DNA from 3 places in the Streptomyces sp. NPDC056222 genome. Region 2 is predicted to be linked to each of the others. Evidence: riboswitches for the same ligand, from Rfam matches in the RefSeq annotation. Region 2 holds a riboswitch; each other region holds the start of a gene.

Region 1 (6,069 bases), on a different contig from region 2:
GCCCACGGCGCCACCGTCCATGTCGTTCCTGAGCCGAGCCCGCGGGGCGGCTGGCAGCAGGCGCGGATGGACCGGGTGGCGGAGCTGCTCGCGGCCCTCGACGGGGCGTGGTGGCCGAACCAGTACGGCAACCCCGACAACCCCGAGGCGTACGGCGGGCTCGCGGCGGAGCTCTCCACGCAGCTCGACCGGATCGACGTCCTGGTCTGCGCGGTGGGGACGGGCGGGCACTCCGCGGGCATCTCCCGCGCGCTGCGCGCCACGTCCAGCCCCGCCCTGGAGCTGGTCGGCGTGGACAGCGTCCACTCCACCGTCTTCGGCCTCCCGGCCGGTGAGCGCCTGATGCGCGGGCTCGGCTCCTCCATCCATCCCGGCAACGTCGACCACGCCGCCTTCGACGAGATCCACTGGGTCGGTCCGGCCGACGCGGTCCGGGCGGCCCGGCGCCTGGCGTCGCGTCAGTTCGCCACCGGCGGCTGGAGCGTGGGCGCGGTCGCGCTCGTCGCCGGATGGCTGGCCCGCACCCGCCCGCGCGGGACACGGATCGCGGCCGTCTTCCCCGACGGGCCCCAGCGCTACTTCGACACGGTCTTCAGCGACGAGTTCTGCGCGGCGTACGGGCTGCTCGACGCCCCGACGCGCGAGGAGCCGGCGGCGTACGAGGGTGACGTCCGGGTCGACGGCTGGACCCGCCGGGTCCTGGAGCGGGTCCGATGAGCACCGAGGCCTCGGCCCCCGCCAAGGGCGGGATCTGGCGCCAGAGCCGTACGTTCGAGCCCGCGGTACGGCTGCTCTTCCTCAACCAGCTGACGATCAACCTCGGCTTCTACATGCTGATGCCGTACCTCGCCGCTCATCTCGCCGACGGCCTCGGGATGGCGGCCTGGGCCGTCGGACTCGTCCTCGGCGTACGGAACCTCTCCCAGCAGGGCATGTTCCTGGTCGGCGGGGCGCTCGCCGACCGGCTCGGCTTCAAGCCGCTGATCGTCGCGGGCTGCGCGCTGCGGACGGCCGGCTTCGGGGCGCTCGCCTTCGCCCAGTCGCTGCCGGTGCTGGTCGCCGCCTCGGTGGCGACGGGCCTGGCGGGGGCGCTGTTCAACCCGGCCGTGCGGGCGTATCTCGCGGCGGAGGCGGGGGAGCGACGCGTGGAGGCGTTCGCGCTGTTCAACACGTACTACCAGGCCGGGATCCTGCTCGGGCCGCTGGTGGGGGTGGCGCTGACGGGGGTGTCGTTCCGGCTGACGTGCGTGGTGGCGGCGGTGCTGTTCGCCGTACTGACGCTGGTGCAGCTGCGGCACCTTCCGGTACGGGGGAAGCCGGCGGAGGCGGTCGAGGAGCGGGGCCAGTTCCGTACGGTGCTGACCAACCGCACCTTCTGGCTCTTCTCGCTGGCGATGACCGGCTCGTACGTCCTGTCCTTCCAGGTCTATCTGGCGCTGCCGCTCGCGGCGGACGGCACGGCGGCGACGACCGCGCTCTTCGTCGTCTCCGCGCTCGTCGCGCTGGCCGGCCAGCTGCGGATCACGGCCTGGTGCGCGCGCCGGCTGAGCCGTGAGCGGTGTCTGGTCCTCGGCCTCGTGCTGATGGGCGCGGCTTTCCTGCCGCCGGTGGCCGTGCCCGGGCTCGGGGGGCTGCTGCTGTGCGCGGCGGCCCTGGCGGTCGCGAACGCGGTGCTGTACCCGTACGAGATGGACACGGTCGTCGCGCTCTCGGGCGGGCGGTGGGTGGCCACGCACTACGGGCTCTACAACACCGTCTGCGGGATCGGGATCACGCTCGGGAACCTGGGGACGGGCGCGCTGCTCGATGTGACCGGGTGGTCGGCGACGCCGTGGCTGGTGCTGTGCGGGGTCGGGTTGGCGTGCGCGTGCGCGGTGGGGGCCCTGGGGCGCGGCGGACGGCTGAGCGCGGACGCGGTCCCGGGCGCTCGGGGGTAAGGGCCGGGGGCGCGCGGAGGTGAAGGGCGGGGGCGTAGGGGTGAGCGGCTGAGGAGGTGTCACCCACTCGGCCGAGCGGGGGTCGCCGCGCGGCGCGGCTCCCGCCACCCTGGGGTGGGCGCGGTACCGTCCGTCGCCGTGTACGGACCGGGCAGGAGAGCACAGGTGGGGCAGGGGCAGCGAGGCGCGGGCGGCGACGTGAACGGGCGTCCGCGGCCGCGAGCCGAGCAGGCCCGGCGGTTCATCCGGGCCCTGCCCCCACTCGTCATCCTCGGCGGTGTCGTCTTCGACCTCTCCACCCCGCCCTCGTACACGGCGGCCCCGATGTTCTCGGCCGCTCCGCTCATCGCGGCCCCGTTCTTCTCGATGCTCACGACCCTGCTCACCGGCATCGCCGCGATCCTGGCCGGCGTCGGTCTGCACCTCTACAACCACACGGCCACCGAAGTTCCCTCCCTCACCGAGACGTTCACCGTCGCCACCGTCGCCGCCCTCGCCCTGCTCATCAACCGGGTCGTCCTGCGCAGCGGCGAGCGGCTCGCCTCGGCCCGGGTGATCGCGGCGGCCGCCCAGAAGGCGGTCCTGCCGACGCCGGCCGAGCGGATCGGCGGCCTTCAGGTGGCGGCTCGTTACGAGGCCGCGCAGGCGGACGCGTTCATCGGCGGCGATCTGTTCGCCGTCCAGGACACTCCGTACGGGGTGCGGCTCGTGGTCGGTGACGTACGGGGCAAGGGGCTGGACGCGGTCGAGGCGGTCGCCATCGTGATCGGGGCCTTCCGGGAGGCGGCCGAGCAGGAGGCGACCCTCGAGGGCGTCGCGCAGCGGCTGGAGCGGGCGCTGGCCCGGGAGGGCACGCGGCGCTCCAGCCTCGACGCCTTCGAGGGGTTCACCACGGCCGTCCTGGCCGAGATCCCGCGCGTGGACGGACACGTACGGGTGGTGAACCGCGGTCACCCCGAGCCGCTGCTGCTGCACGCGGACGGGGGCCTGGAGCTTCTGGCGCCGAGCGAGCCGGCGCTGCCGCTCGGCATGGGCGAGTTGGCCGCCTGGCCGGACCGGGCGGACGAGAGCCCGTACCCGCCCGGCGCGACGCTGCTCTTCTACACCGACGGGCTGTCCGAGGCGCGCGACGCCGAGGGCACCTTCTACGATCCGGCCGAGCGGCTCGCCGGCCGGATCTTCCCGGGTCCCGAGGAGCTGCTGGACGCGCTCGTCGACGACGTCCGTCGCTACACGGGCGGCGGCTCCACGGACGACATGGCGCTGCTCGCCGTGAGCCGTCCGGCGACCGGGCAGCCGGAGCGGCGGCGGACGATGCCGGTGGTGCCGTGACCATGCGTAGTGGAGAGGTACCGCTGCGATAACAACTGACACACTGTCAGTTCCAACTCTTTCAGGCAGGGGTTAACTGAAGCGGGGTCAAATCGGGCTGTACTGCCTCAATCCCTTGAATGATCACTCGGAACAGCTTGGAATCCGGCCCTCCTGTCTATTAACGTTCGATAACGCAGCGCGGTCGTCCCAGCCGTCGCAAGAGACGGCACCGTGCGCACGCGCCGAATCCTGAAAAGGAACCGGGGAACCACCACTTGGGGTGAATCGGGCACCGTCGCATCCGTGCGACACCGCTCGTAGGAGACCTTCCTGCTCCGAACCCGTCAGCTAACCCGGTAGGCGAGAAGGAAGGAAAGGAGTACGCCTCCGTGGCGTCCAACACCCCTGCCCCCGAAGACACCTTCGACGGGTTCCAAGCGTTCGGTGCGCCGGGCGCCGCCGGTACGGACGACACCACGACGTGGGGGGAGTGGAACCCCACCGAGGACTCCCTTCGCCAGCAGGCCCGCTCCGGTGGCCGCCACCGGGTCGTGAAGCAGCGCTCCGCCTTCGCCCGCTCCTCCACCGTCCTCGGCGTCGGTGTCATCGCGGCCGTCGGCGCGGGTGGCATGGCCACCGCCAAGGACAAGCCCCCGGTCTCCATATCGCTCCCGGACCTGAACCTCCCGGACGCCTCCGAACTGCCGGGCGTCGGCGAGCTCATCTCCGACGAGGACGGCGCCGACGGTACGGGTTCCGGGACGAACAACCCGCAGCCGCTCACCGCCTCCCTCACCCTCTCGGCCGACAGCGCCGAGAAGACCGGCGGCGGTTCCGCGTCCGAGTCCACCGCCGACGCCGGCGAGGCGCTGCGCGCCCGCATCCTCCAGCAGGCCGAGCAGCAGCAGGCCTCCGCCGACGCGGCCGAGAAGGCCGAGGCGGAGAAGCAGGCCGCCGAGAAGGCAGCGGCCGAGGCGGCGGCGAAGGCCTCCGCGGCCGAGAAGGCCGCCGCCGAGGCGAAGAAGAAGGCGGAGGCGGAGGCAGCGGCCAAGGCCGAGGCGGAGCGGCTGGCCAAGCTCGCCGCGAGCTACTCCCTGCCCACGTCCTCGTACACCCTCACCTCCACCTACGGCCAGTCCGGCTCCATGTGGTCCTCCGGCTACCACACGGGCCTCGACTTCGCGGCGCCCACCGGCACCCCGGTCAAGGCGGTCCACGGCGGCACCATCAAGTCGGCGGGCTGGTCGGGCTCGTACGGCTACCGGATCGTCCTCGAGCTGGAGGACGGCTCGGAGGTCTGGTACGCGCACCTGTCCTCGATGACGGTGAGCGTGGGCCAGTCGGTGGGCACGGGCGAGACGATCGGCCGTGTCGGCGCGACCGGCAACGTGACCGGGCCGCACCTGCACCTGGAGGTCCACACCGCGGGCGGCGACGGCATCGACCCGGCCGCCTGGCTGCGGGACAAGGGCCTGTCGGTCTGATCCGGCCGGGAATCCCAGGCCGCTGAGGCCGCCGAGTCTTCGACGCGCCCCCACGCTCTTCGCGCGGGGGCGCGTCCCTCGTTGCGCTCCCCACGACTCCGGCGGTTCTGCGGCACCCCCACGATTCAGGCGGTCCTGGCGCTACCCCCGACGTCAGGGGTGCCGGAACACCGCATCATCCGCGGTGCCGTCGGCGTCCGGCCGCGCCCGACATGCGGCCGACCGACCCGGAGGCGCCCCGCGATCTAGCTCCGGTACGGGTTGTAGCCGCCGTAGTCGAGGTACTGGGGCGGCGCCCAGACCTGGCCCGTCGCCCGCGCGGCGTAGGTCAGGGCGGGGGATGCGACCGCCTTGCGCTGCCAGAGGTGGTGGAGCAGCTCCTGCTCACGGGCGAGGAAGTCAGGTGCGCCCGCGCCGCGCTGGGCGCGGTGGCGCAGGAAGGCGAGGGTCGTCGCGAACGCCTCGTACTCCCCGACCGCTACGGCGGCCGCCGGGCCGTACGTGCGGCGGGCGAAGTCGCGGGCGAGGGAGCGGGCCCGCATCGAGGAGAGCGCGAGCGGCTCGGCGGGGGAGAGCCAGCCGGCCGCCGCGTACGCCGGGAGCTGCCCGGATATCGTGCGCAGCTCCCGCTGCCTGCTCCATATCGCCAGCCAGGTCAGCAGACCGAACGCGGGCACCATGAAGATGCCGTACACGACGATGAAGCCCCACGGTCCGAGGACGGTCGCCGAGCTGTTCCACAGGGCGTGCACGCCCATCGAGAGGACGAGACCGGCGACCGGCAGCAGGACGCGCCGCACGCGCTGGCGCCGGGCGGCGAGGGCGGCGAAGCCGAAGCCGAGGCCGGTGAGCACGGTGAAGAGCGGATGCGCGAACGGCGACATCACGATCCGTGCGAAGAAGGTGCCCGCGGTCATCGAGCCGATGCCGGTCGTGCCGATCTCCTGGTCCTCGCCGAAGGCCCGGCCGAGATAGAGGATGTTCTCGGTGAAGGCGAAGCCGCTTGCGGTGAGGCCGGCGATCACGACGCCGTCGACGAGACCGGTGAACTCGCGGCGGCGCAGCAGGAAGATCAGCAGTACGGCGGCGGCCTTGGCGCTCTCCTCGACCACCGGTGCCACGACCGTGGCGCCGAGGGTGTCGGCGGACGCGGGGTCGGCCGTGGCGGTGGCTATCCAGCGGACCGCGAAGGAGTTGGCGATGATCGAGACGAGCGCGGCGGCGAAGGCGCCCCAGCAGAACGCGAAGATCAGGTTCCGCCACGGGCCGGGTTCGACGCGGTCGAGCCAGCGGAATGCGGCGACCAGCAGAGGGACGGGCAGGACGGCCAGGCC
Region 2 (6,069 bases):
CCGCCCCCGAGCTCTTCACCTGGGAGTTCGCGACCGATCCGTACCCCGCCTACGCCTGGCTGCGCGAGCACGCGCCCGTCCATCGGGCGAAGCTGCCCAGCGGGGTCGAGGCCTGGCTGGTGACGCGGTACGCGGACGCCCGGCAGGCCCTCGCCGACCAGCGCCTGTCGAAGAACCCGGCGCACCACGACGAGCCCGCGCACGCCAAGGGGAAGACGGGGATCCCGGGAGAGCGCAAGGCCGAGCTGATGACGCATCTGCTCAACATCGACCCGCCCGACCACACCCGGCTGCGCCGGCTGGTCTCGAAGGCGTTCACGCCGCGCCGGGTCGCCGAGTTCGCACCGCGGGTGCAGGAGCTTACGGACCGGCTGATCGACTCGTTCGCGGCGAAGGGCGAGGCGGACCTCATCCACGAGTTCGCGTTCCCGCTGCCCATCTACGCGATCTGCGACCTGCTCGGCGTTCCGCGCGAGGACCAGGACGACTTCCGGGACTGGGCCGGGATGATGATCCGGCACGGCGGAGGGCCGCGCGGCGGGGTGGCGCGGTCGGTCAAGAAGATGCGCGGCTATCTGGCGGAGCTGATCCACCGCAAGCGGCTCGACCCGGGCGACGATCTGATCTCGGGGCTCATCAAGGCGTCCGACCACGGCGAGCACCTCACCGAGAACGAGGCCGCCGCCATGGCCTTCATCCTTCTCTTCGCGGGGTTCGAGACCACGGTCAACCTGGTCGGCAACGGCGTGTACGCCCTGCTGCGCAACCCGGGCGAGCGCGAGCGGCTCCAGGCCTCGATCGCGGCGGGGGAGCGGGGACTCCTGGAGACCGGTGTCGAGGAGCTGTTGCGCTACGACGGGCCGGTGGAGATGGCGACCTGGCGGTACGCGATGGAGCCGCTGACCATCGGCGGGCAGGAGATCCCGGCGGGCGACCCGGTCCTCGTCGTGCTCGCCGCCGCCGACCGTGACCCGGCGCGCTTCGACGAGCCGAACACCCTTGATCTGTCGCGGCGGGACAACCAGCACCTGGGGTACGGGCACGGCATCCATTACTGCATCGGCGCTCCGCTCGCCCGGCTGGAGGGACAGATCGCGCTCGCGACGCTCCTGACTCGCCTGCCGGACCTGCGACTTGCCGCCGATCCTGCCGATCTGCGGTGGCGCGGCGGGCTCATCATGCGTGGATTGCGCACGCTTCCGGTCGAGTTCTCCCCTTTGGGTGGCTGACGGTCCGTCAAGACTGTGACTTTTACGTGATCTCCGCTGCATCGACTTGTTACTGACGTTCGAATGCCGCTACGTTCACCGTCATCTCAGCAGTCACGCGAAAGGCCCTCCGTATGCGCTCCGGGAACGGACGACACCGCAGACCCCGCCAGGCCCCCGCCATAGTGGTCGCCGCAGGCGTGACCGGATCCGCGCTGGCGATGCCGCTGCTCGCCGCGGGCTCCGCCTCCGCCGCCGACGCCGCCACCTGGGACCGGGTGGCCGAGTGCGAGACGGGCGGCCTGTGGAGCGCACACTTCGGCAACGGCCTCTACGGCGGACTGCAGTTCACGCAGGAGACCTGGGAGACGTACGGCGGTCTGGCGTACGCGACCAGTGCGGACCTCGCGAGCCGTGCCCAGCAGATCGCGGTTGCCGACAAGGCGCTCGCCGCCGGCTCCACGCAGTGGGCCACCTGCGCCCCGATCGCCGGACTGACGAACGACGGCCTCGCGCCCGGCGTCGACCCGGGGCCTGCGATCACTCCGGAGGAGCCCACGGGCCCGGTCGAGGAGTCGAACCGGACGGCGGGCCTTCCGGCCACCCCCGGGGCCACCACCCCCGAGACCGTCACCCCCGGGACCACCGCGCCCTCGACGTCGAGCCCGACCGCCGTCCCCGAGACCTCCGTCACGCCTTCCGCGCCGGCGACTCCGGGCACCGGTAAGCACCGCGGTGACGCGGCCCCGGAGGAGACGGCCAATCCGGGCAAGAGTGGTGAAAACGGTCGACATGCCGCACCAACGGACACTCCGGCTGATGCGCCGACAGGCGAGGCGACCCCGGGCGGGAATGGGGAGAAGTCGGACAGTACGGATGTAGCGGGCTCCGGGGATGTCAAGGACTCCAAGGACTCCGCGGGTGTTACGGACACCAAGGGCAACTCGGGCGAATACACCGTCAAGCCCGGCGACAACCTCACCGACATTGCACGGGAGAACGAACTCCCGGGCGGCTGGGGCGCTCTCTATGACGCCAACCGCTCGACGGTGGGTGCCGATCCCGACCTCATCATCCCTGGCCAGAGCCTCGACCTGACGATCGATCTCCTCCCGTCGAAGGGGTAGTTCGGGGCTGTATGTCCGGTTCTGTGCAACTGAGACATGGGTCTCTTTGCCTCAACTGGCATATCGCGTCCGCAAAGTTTGCTTCCGTCACCTCTCACCTGCGTAAACACCCTTCGTCCCGAAGTGGGTACGGGCGATATTTCCCCAATGGGCCTCTTTGAACTTCGGAGAGGTCTGTGTCTACGGTCAGCACCGCTCGCCACCGCGGGCCCCGTCGACCGATACGCCGAATCCTGCCGTCGGCCGATGGGAACAGTCGTCGCGTCATGCGCCGAAGGCAGGAGCGGGGGACCCAAGGTAAGTGCCGCCCCCGGCCGTTGAGACAGGCGGCCGAGGACGCGGCTTGGGGTGAAGCCGCGCGCTAGGTCGCGCGGCCGGGCAACTCACATGGCCCGAACCCGACAGCTCACCTCGTAGGCGTCGGTGAGGAGATTCCCCATGCTGTTTTCCGCCAAGGGCAAACACCGTCGTGCCTCCAAGGCCACCCGCGCCGTCGCCCTCGCCGGCATCGCCGGTGTCGCCGTCGCCGCGCCGCTCATGACCGCCGGGTCCGCCTCGGCCGCGACCGCCTCCGAGTGGGACGTCGTCGCCCAGTGCGAGTCCGGCGGCAACTGGGCCATCAACACCGGCAACGGCTACTACGGCGGCCTGCAGTTCTCCGCCTCCACCTGGGCCGCCTACGGTGGCACCGCGTTCGCCGCCACCGCCGACCAGGCCTCGAAGTCGCAGCAGATCCAGATCGCCGAGAAGGTCCTGGCCGGCCAGGGCAAGGGTGCCTGGCCGAGCTGTGGCGTGGGCCTCTCCGGCGCCGCGTACACCGGCGCCGCCGAGAGCGCGCCGGCCCAGGCCGCTCCGGCCGCCCCCGAGCGCAAGGCCGAGCAGCCGACGACCCGCAGCGAGCAGCGGACCGCCCCGAAGGCCGAGGCGAAGACCGTCACCACCCCGACCGGCAAGAAGGTCGCGAAGGGTGACGGCGAGTACAAGGTCGTCGCCGGCGACACCCTGAGCAAGATCGCCGCCGCCCAGAAGGTCGAGGGCGGCTGGGAGAAGCTCTTCGAGCTGAACAAGGACGTCGTCGAGGACGCCGACCTGATCCACCCGGGCCAGCAGCTTCACCTGAAGTGAGCCCGGCGGTTCGCGTGAGTCCGGCGGCTCACGCGGCCCCTCCGACCCTCCCGCGGTGACCACCCCGGCCCGGCGCACCCTCCCCCGTGTGTGCCGGGCCGGGGTTCCGCGTTTCCCGGCTCCGCGTGCGCCCGGGTTCCCGGATGCGGGGTTCCCGTAGCCCCTCACCCCGCGTTACCGGTGAGTAGGTCTGGGGTGTTTTGACCCGGGATACCTGCCCTCGGGTCCTTTTTCGTCCCAGGGGGCGGGCGCCGGGCGGGCCGGAGCCCCGGAGCCGGTTAGGCTCTTGGCGCAAGGCCAAAGCGACCCTGCACAGCAAGCGTCACATCTAGCGTCACATCCCAGAAGGAGATGCTCGTGCCGTCCATCGACGTCGTCGTAGCCCGGGAAATCCTGGACTCCCGAGGCAACCCCACGGTCGAGGTCGAGGTCGGCCTCGACGACGGCAGCACCGGTCGTGCTGCTGTTCCGTCCGGTGCCTCCACCGGTGCGTTCGAGGCCATTGAGCTCCGTGACGGAGACAAGAACCGCTACCAGGGCAAGGGCGTCGAGAAGGCCGTCCTCGCCGTGATCGAGCAGATCGGCCCGGAGCTCGTCGGCTACGACGCCACCGAGCAGCGCCTGATCGACCAGGCCATGTTCGACCTGGACGCCACGGACAACAAGGCCTCGCTCGGCGCCAACGCCATCCTCGGCGTCTCCCTCGCCGTCGCGCACGCCGCGTCCGAGGCCTCCGACCTCCCGCTCTTCCGCTACCTGGGCGGCCCGAACGCGCACCTGCTGCCCGTTCCGATGATGAACATCCTGAACGGCGGCTCGCACGCCGACTCCAACGTGGACATCCAGGAGTTCATGATCGCGCCCATCGGCGCGGAGTCCTTCTCCGAGGCCCTGCGCTGGGGCACCGAGGTCTACCACACCCTCAAGGCCGTCCTGAAGACGAAGGGCCTGTCCACCGGCCTCGGCGACGAGGGCGGCTTCGCCCCGAACCTGGACTCCAACCGCGAGGCGCTCGACCTCATCCTGGAGGCCATCAAGCAGGCGGGCTACGCCCCGGGCAAGGACATCGCGCTGGCGCTCGACGTCGCCGCGTCCGAGTTCTACAAGGACGGCTCGTACGAGTTCGAGGGCAAGTCCCGCACGGCCGCCGAGATGACCGAGTACTACGAGGAGCTCGTCTCCTCGTACCCGCTGGTCTCCATCGAGGACCCGCTGTTCGAGGACGACTGGGCCGGCTGGAAGGTGCTCACCGACAAGCTGGGCTCCAAGGTCCAGATCGTCGGCGACGACCTGTTCGTCACCAACCCTGAGCGCCTCGCCCGCGGCATCGAGGAGGGCACCGCCAACGCCCTGCTCGTCAAGGTCAACCAGATCGGTTCGCTGACCGAGACCCTGGACGCCGTCGAGATGGCCCAGCGCAACGGCTTCAAGTGCATGATGTCCCACCGCTCCGGTGAGACCGAGGACGTCACCATCGCCGACCTGGCCGTCGCCACCAACTGCGGCCAGATCAAGACCGGTGCCCCGGCCCGCTCCGAGCGCGTCGCCAAGTACAACCAGCTCCTGCGCATCGAGGAGATCCTCGACGACGCCGCGGTCTACGCCGGCCGCAGCGCCTTCCCGCGCTTCAAGGGCTGACACCGGCTCACGGGCCGACACCGGCTCAGGCCGGCGTCGGCCCAGGGCCGGTAGCGGCTCAAGGGCCGTCCAGCCCGTCGTACATACGTCCCCGCACCCGGTCCCGTACCGTGTGCGGGGACGCACGCTTTACGGCGCAGGAGAAGGGGAGGCGACACGACATGGCCGCGAAGGACCGGGACCGGTTCTCGACCGCGACCCGGATCAGGCTGCTCGGCGAGCAGACCGCCGCCCGTGTCTACCGCTCCCAGACCCGCCGTCAGGCCCGCCGCTCGCGGCTCACCGGCCGCGCGGCCTTCCTCGCCCTGGTCGTCTGCTCGCTGGTGGTGGCGCTCGCCTACCCCATGCGGCAGTACGTCTCCCAGCGCGGCGAGATCGCCGAGCAGGAGCGCCAGGCCGCCGAGGCCGCCGCCCGGGTCGAGGAGCTGAGGGACGAGAAGGCCCGCCTCCAGGACCCGGCCTACGTCCGCCGCCTCGCCCGCGAGCACCTGCACTACGTGCTGCCCGGCGAGACAGGCTTCACCGTGAACGACCCCGAGGCCGAGCGCGCCCGGCGCGAGGATCAGAGCGCGGCCGACCGCCCCTGGTACTCCGACCTCTGGGACGGCGTCGACCGGGCCGACGCGAGCCGTTAGCGCCCCGGCGCGAGATGATGGGCCCACACCCCGGGCCCGGCCGGCCCCATCGCGGTCCGGTCCGTCCCACGCGACCGGGCCCGCCCGGAAGCAGACCGCCCCCGACGAGAAGACAGACGCAGGCATGGAAACGCCCCCTCCGCAGACCGCACGCACCGAGCCCACCGACGCGGACGTCGCCGCCTTCGAGGAACAGCTCGGCCGCCCGCCCCGGGGGCTGCGCGCCATCGCGCACCGCTGCCCCTGCGGCAACCCGGACGTCGTCGAGACCGCGCCGCGGCTCCCGGACGGCACGCCGTTCCCCACCACGTACTACCTGACGTGCCCCCGCGCGGC
Region 3 (6,069 bases), on a different contig from region 2:
TGAGCGGCCTGAACCAGCGTGTCCTGCGGGACGAGGGGCTGATCCGGGAGCATCTGACGCCCAGTTACGACCCTTGGGACCAGCGGCTCTGCGCCGTTCCGGACGCCGATCTGTTCCATGCCCTGAAGAGGGGCGAGGCCGAGATCGTCACCGATCGCATCGACCGTTTCGTGCCGGAGGGGATCAGGCTGACATCGGGCCGGGTGCTGGAGGCCGACGTCGTCGTGACGGCCACCGGACTCGAACTGCTCGCCTTCGGCGGCATCGAGCCGACGGTGGACGGCCGGCCGGTGAAGCTGTCGGACCAGTTCGTGTGGCAGGGCACGATGCTCACGTCGGTGCCCAACTTCGCCTTCTGCATCGGCTACACGAACGCTTCCTGGACGCTGCGCGCCGACCTGACCTCACGCCTCGTCTGCAAGGTGCTCAACCACATGGGCGGGCGGCGGTACGCGGCGGTGGTGCCGAAGCCGGAGGGCACGCTGCGCGAGCGGCCCCTGCTCGACCTCGCCTCGGGCTACGTCCGGCGCTCGATCGACGCCTTCCCGCGTCAGGGCGACCGGAGCCCGTGGAAGGTCCGCCAGAACTACGTCCTGGACGCGGCGACCACGATGCGCACGAACCTGGACCGCACCCTGGCACCGACCCCCCTGGCGCAGGTGCTCGCGGCCCGAACGGCAGAGAAGCACACCGAGGCGGCCGCGGACCGCGTCGGGGTGTCCGCGCCGCCCGTCAGGAGGCCGTGAGGCGAACCGGGGCAGGGCGGAGCCTCACTCGTCGCCCGCGAGGCTCCGTCGTGCCGCAGTCCCACACGACCGCGTGTCATTGGTACGGCATCTCACCAATCACCACCATGCAACTGCCGCCCATCGGAAGTTCACCCAAGAATTACCGCACGGATCTATACCTTTAAGCCACCCTCCCTCATCCTGTCCACGGTGTGCCGCTGGGGCACGCAGTGACGCGAGAGGCGGGGCATGACTCCCATCAGCCGCAGGGGATTCGTCGGGATCGGGGCAGGTCTCATGGCGGGCGCCGCCCTCCCCACGGGCACGGCATCGGCCACCGCCGCGGCCGCCACCGGCACGCTCACCGACGTCAAGCATGTCGTGATCCTCATGCAGGAGAACCGCAGCTTCGACCACTACTTCGGCCGGCTGCGCGGCGTCCGCGGCTTCGGCGACCGGGCCGCGGGCAACATCCCGGGCGGCTGGGGCACGTTCAACCAGCCCAACTGGGGCGGCCGCCAGTACCCGTGGAAGCTCAGCGCCACCCCGCCCGCCGGCGGCGTCGACGGCGAGACCCTGGCCCAGTGCAACGGCGACCTTCCGCACAGCTGGACCTCGCAGCACGCGGCATGGAACGCGGGCCGTATGGACAACTGGGTGACCGGCGTCGGCAACACCCGCACCCTCGGCTATCTCGACCGCGGTGACATCCCCTTCCACTATGCCCTCGCCGACAACTACACGATCTGCGACGCGTACTTCTGCTCGGCGCTCAGCGCCACCGGCCCGAACCGCACCTTCCTGTGGAGCGGCAGGATCGACGCCTCCAGCAAGGACGGCGGCGACGAGTCCGGGCTCACCTGGGAGACGTACGCCGAGGCGCTCCAGCGTGCCGGAGTGAGCTGGAAGGTCTACCAGAACGCGCAGGACAACTACGGCGACAACGGCCTCGCGTACTTCAAGAAGTTCACCGACGCGCGGCCCGGCGACCCGCTGTACGACCGCGGCATGGGGTCGGTTCCCAAGGTCACCGGCTCGACCCCGGACGACATCGCCGCCGCGATCCGCGCCGACGTCGTCGCCGGCACGCTCCCCCAGGTCTCCTGGGTCGTGGCCAACGAGGCCTTCTCCGAGCACCCGTACGCCCCGCCCGGCGACGGCGCGCACTTCGTGGACCTCGTCTACCGCGCGCTCGCCGCGAATCCCGAGGTGTTCGACGGGACGGTCCTCTTCCTCAACTACGACGAGAACGACGGATTCTTCGACCACGTCCCGCCGCCGGTCGCGCCGCCCGGAACCCCGGGCGAGTACCTCGACGGCGTCCCGATCGGGCTCGGTTTCCGGGTCCCGATGCTCGTCATGTCCCCGTGGACGCGTGGCGGCTGGGTCAGCTCGGAGGTCTTCGACCACACCTCCGTCCTGCGGTTCATGGAGACCTGGACGTCCGCCCTCGGCACCCCCGCCGCGTGCCCCAACATCAGCGCCTGGCGGCGCAAGGTCACGGGCGACCTGACCGGGGTCTTCGACTTCGGGAACCCCGTCTTCGGCGTTCCCGCGGGGCTCCCGTCCACCGCCAAGGTGATCGGGCAGTCGACCTGCGCCCCCCTGCCCAACCCGGTCCCGCAGGACAACGCCCTGCCCGCGCAGGAGGCCGGCACCCGCCCGGCGCGCGCCCTGCCGTACCAGGTCAACGGCAACCTCGACCGGTTCGAGTTCGGTGCCGCGGGCAAGATCCTGGCCTGGTTCTCCATGACGAACCAGGGCTCGCAGGCGAAGCGCGCGGCGCACTTCACGATCCATCCGCACCAGCACCGGTCCACGGCGGCGTGGCAGTACACCGTCGACGCGGGCACGACGTCCACGGACTACTTCAACATCGGGACGGGCTCGGGGTCGGGCAAGTACGACATCTCGATGATGGGCCCCAACCGCTTCCTGCGCCGCTTCATCGGCGACGCCTCGAAGCCGGGCAAGGCGATCGAGGTCGCGGCGCGCTTCGCGACCGAGCCGGGCACGGGGAAGACGGCGATCTACTTCGCGATGAAGAACGCCTCCACCACTCCGGTGACGTTCACCATCCGCTCGAACGCCTACCGCTCCGACGGGCCGTGGACGTACACGGTGGCGGCGAACTCCTCGCGCGAGGACCACTTCAACGCCGTGGCGTACCACAACGGCTGGTACGACTTCACCGTCCTCGCCGACATCGACGGCACCTGGTCGCGCCGCTACACGGGCCACATCGAGACCGGCACCGCGAGCATCACAGGCTGACACACAGCCGCACTCCCCACCAAAAGGGACACAAGGGTCTTTATTATCCCTTGTGTCCCTTTTCTCAACTCACCTGAATTTACCCTAATGACCGATTTGACACCCCTGGTGAGATGAATCACGCAAAGGGCCTGCAACCATCTCCTCGCACCTTCCGTCCCCTTGCCCTTCAAGGAAGTTCGGCGGGGTGGGCGCGGCGGAAATCCCCTCGGCGAATTACCCACGTACGCGACGTCTTGTTTCTGTCGACATTTCTCGCCTACGGTCACCTCGACCCGGACGGATCGCCGAATCCTGCCACCGTCCGAAAAGACCGATCATTCACCCGAAGGCAGGAGCGGGGGACCCACTATTCGCCGGTCCGGATTCTCCGGAGCGGCTCGGGGTGAAGTCGCACGTGTGCGGCCGGGCATCTCCAGCCCGAACCCGACAGCTCACCCCGCAGGCGCCGGAGAGGAATGCATCATGCCCGCACACGGTAAGCACCGGCGCCCCAAGCGACGTCCCCTGACCCGCGGTATCGCCCTTGCGAGCACGGGTGGCGCCGCACTGGCCCTGCCCCTGGTCGCCACGGCCACCGCTCATGCGACGCCCCAGACGGCCCCCGCGACCGCCCCCGCCGAGAAGACCGTCTTCAGCGCCCCGGCGAAGATCGCGGAATCAATTCCGGCCGCCCAGAATTCTGCCGCCAAGATTTACAAGGTCGTCCGCGGCGACTCCCTTTCGGTGATCGCGCACGAGCAGGACGTCCAGGGCGGCTGGAAGGCCCTGTACCGCGCGAATCGCAGCGCCGTGGGTGACAACCCGTCACTTATCCACCCTGGCCTCGAACTGACGCTCAGCGGGAAATCCGCCACCGCCCCGAAGCAGCCCAAGCAGTCGAAGTCCTCGGCCCGTTCGGACGCCGACCGGGCCGACCGCTCGCAGCAGCGGAGCACCGCTCCGGCCAAGGCCGCTCCCGCCAAGGCCGCTCCCGCGAAGCCCGCCGCCGCGGCTTCCGGGAAGGCCGCCGCCGCAGCCCCCAAGGCCGCCCCGGCGAAGACCTACGCCAACAACCTCGACGGCTGGATCCGCGAGTCGCTGGACGTCATGGCGCGCTACGGCATCCCGGGCTCGTACGACGGGATCCACCGCAACATCATGCGCGAGTCCTCGGGCAACCCGCAGGCCATCAACCTCTGGGACTCGAACGCCGTCAAGGGCACGCCGTCCAAGGGTCTCCTCCAGGTCATCGAGCCGACCTTCCTCGCCTACCACGTGCCGGGCACGTCGATGGACCTCTTCGACCCCGTCGCCAACATCACCGCGGCCTGCAACTACGCCGCGGACCGCTACGGCTCCATCGACAACGTCAACGGGCCGTACTGATCCCCTGCTCCGCGTCGACTCCACGCCCCGGCCCCGGTCCCTCATGGGCCGGGGCTTCGGCGTCCCGCCAAGCGGTCTGGGGCATTCCGTCCCCATGTCGCGTTCATGGCGTGCACCATGGGCGACTGATGATCCGCGACGGGGATCGCGGATCCCGTCCCTGGGGGGAACGACGTATGAAGAGAACGCTTGCCCTGTGCGCGGCCGTCGCCGCGGTGTCCGGTCTGCTCACGGTTGCCGGTCCGGCCGTCGCCCAGACGCCCGGCGCGACCGCCTCACGGTGCACGTCCGGCCCGACCGTACTTCCCTCGCTCCCGCCGGACGCCCGTGGCGGGATCTCCACCGAGGGCGTGCACGATCTCGGCCCGCGCGGCCTGGCCGTGGGCGCGAGCGGCGGCCTGCCGGTGTACTGGAGGGGTGAGCGGCTGCACCGTGTGCCGCTGCCCGAGGGCTACGACGAGGGTGCTGTCCGAGCCGTCAACCGGCAGGGACTCATGGCCGGCTGGGTGGGCCGCCGCTCGGACGGTTCGACCGCCCTGTTCAGCTACCGCCCCGGGGCCTCGTCGGTGCGGCTGTTCGCCGAGGGGGTGCCACGGGGCGCGTCCGATGTGGACGTCGACGACGCCGGGCGGATCGCGGGCGTCGACAGCGACGGCACGGCGAAGGTGTGGCGGGACGGGAAGGTCACGCGGACCCTGGCGCTGCCGCCGGACGCGGGACCGGGCACGGTCGTGACGCGGATCACCGGTGTCAACGCGCGCGGCGATGTGATCGGCGCGGCCGAGCAGTCGTACGACGGCCCCGACGGTTTCACCTGGAGCTCCTTCCCGGTGCTGTGGCCGGGGGACGGCGGCCCGGCCCGTGCGCTGCCGGTCGCGCGCGCCGAGTATCTGGTCCACAACATGGCCGAGGGCATCGACGACGCCGGGCGGGTCGTCGGGTACGTCTCGGTCAGCGACCGGTTCGACCCGGAGAGCGAGCCCTGGTCGTGGGCGCCCCCGTTCCAGGATCACGGCTCCTCCCCCGGCCTCCTCGCCGGGCAGGAGGAGGGTGAGTTCGGTGCGATCAGCCCGACGACGGGCGTCGCAGTGGGTACGGCGACGACCCACCGGGAGGGCGCCCCGCTGCTGCCCTCCCAGGCTCAGTTGTGGCCGGGGCACGGCCCGGTCCTCGCGCTGCCGTCGCTCGGCGCGGACCGCGACGCGACGGCCCGCGCCGTGTCCGACGACGACCGGGTGGGCGGAGTCGCCGTCGACGCGTCGTGGGTGGCCCGTCCGGTGATCTGGAACTGCGCGAGCCGACAGGCGTACGTGCCCCCGGGCTCGTAGCAAAGCCGGCAGGCGATGTCGGGGCGCGGACGGCCGCACCGGGTCCGTCCGCGCCCCTGACCGGTTGGGGGCGCGGACAGGGCACGCCAGGTCCGCGCCCCGACAGGTCAGTCGTCGGGAGGTCGGGCGTCGGCAGGTCAGGCGTCGAGCCGTGGCCGGGCGGACTCCGGTACGGAGGTCGTGGCGTCCGTGGTCCTGGTGCGGCCCACGGACACCCGAAGCGTCACGGCAGCCGCGACGCCCGCCACCAGGCCCCAGGTCAGGGCGGCCGGCACGCCTCCGCCGAGGACGGCGGACATGTGCAGGAGCCCCCAGCGCAGGCCCGACCCGTCCGTCGCGATCCGCAGGAGCTGGCCGGCCAGCAGCGCGAG

Evidence for each region. Region 2 has a riboswitch for cyclic di-AMP ahead of ACFC0D_RS32765 (transglycosylase family protein). Riboswitches for the same ligand answer to the same signal wherever they lie in the genome.
Region 1: it holds a riboswitch for cyclic di-AMP, as region 2 does, so the genes downstream of both, ACFC0D_RS32970 (M23 family metallopeptidase) here and ACFC0D_RS32765 (transglycosylase family protein) in region 2, are expected to answer to the same signal.
Region 3: it holds a riboswitch for cyclic di-AMP, as region 2 does, so the genes downstream of both, ACFC0D_RS18660 (transglycosylase SLT domain-containing protein) here and ACFC0D_RS32765 (transglycosylase family protein) in region 2, are expected to answer to the same signal.

Annotation. Positions count from the first base shown of each region.
Region 1 covers NZ_JBHJTL010000107.1:15,350-21,418, reverse strand. Annotated here, with positions in the region: gene ACFC0D_RS32985 (PLP-dependent cysteine synthase family protein) at 1-717, shown strand, start outside; gene ACFC0D_RS32980 (MFS transporter) at 714-1,937, shown strand; gene ACFC0D_RS32975 (PP2C family protein-serine/threonine phosphatase) at 2,052-3,269, shown strand; cyclic di-AMP (ydaO/yuaA leader) riboswitch at 3,482-3,629, shown strand; gene ACFC0D_RS32970 (M23 family metallopeptidase) at 3,641-4,735, shown strand; gene ACFC0D_RS32965 (PrsW family intramembrane metalloprotease) at 4,981-6,069, opposite strand, start outside.
Region 2 covers NZ_JBHJTL010000105.1:15,489-21,557, forward strand. Annotated here, with positions in the region: gene ACFC0D_RS32755 (cytochrome P450) at 1-1,229, shown strand, start outside; gene ACFC0D_RS32760 (transglycosylase family protein) at 1,409-2,335, shown strand; cyclic di-AMP (ydaO/yuaA leader) riboswitch at 2,595-2,770, shown strand; gene ACFC0D_RS32765 (transglycosylase family protein) at 2,774-3,460, shown strand; gene eno (phosphopyruvate hydratase) at 3,812-5,098, shown strand; gene ACFC0D_RS32775 (septum formation initiator family protein) at 5,260-5,733, shown strand; gene ACFC0D_RS32780 (DUF501 domain-containing protein) at 5,858-6,069, shown strand, end outside.
Region 3 covers NZ_JBHJTL010000035.1:63,374-69,442, forward strand. Annotated here, with positions in the region: gene ACFC0D_RS18650 (flavin-containing monooxygenase) at 1-746, shown strand, start outside; gene ACFC0D_RS18655 (phosphocholine-specific phospholipase C) at 978-3,002, shown strand; cyclic di-AMP (ydaO/yuaA leader) riboswitch at 3,278-3,463, shown strand; gene ACFC0D_RS18660 (transglycosylase SLT domain-containing protein) at 3,468-4,370, shown strand; gene ACFC0D_RS18665 (hypothetical protein) at 4,547-5,698, shown strand; gene ACFC0D_RS18670 (hypothetical protein) at 5,836-6,069, opposite strand, start outside.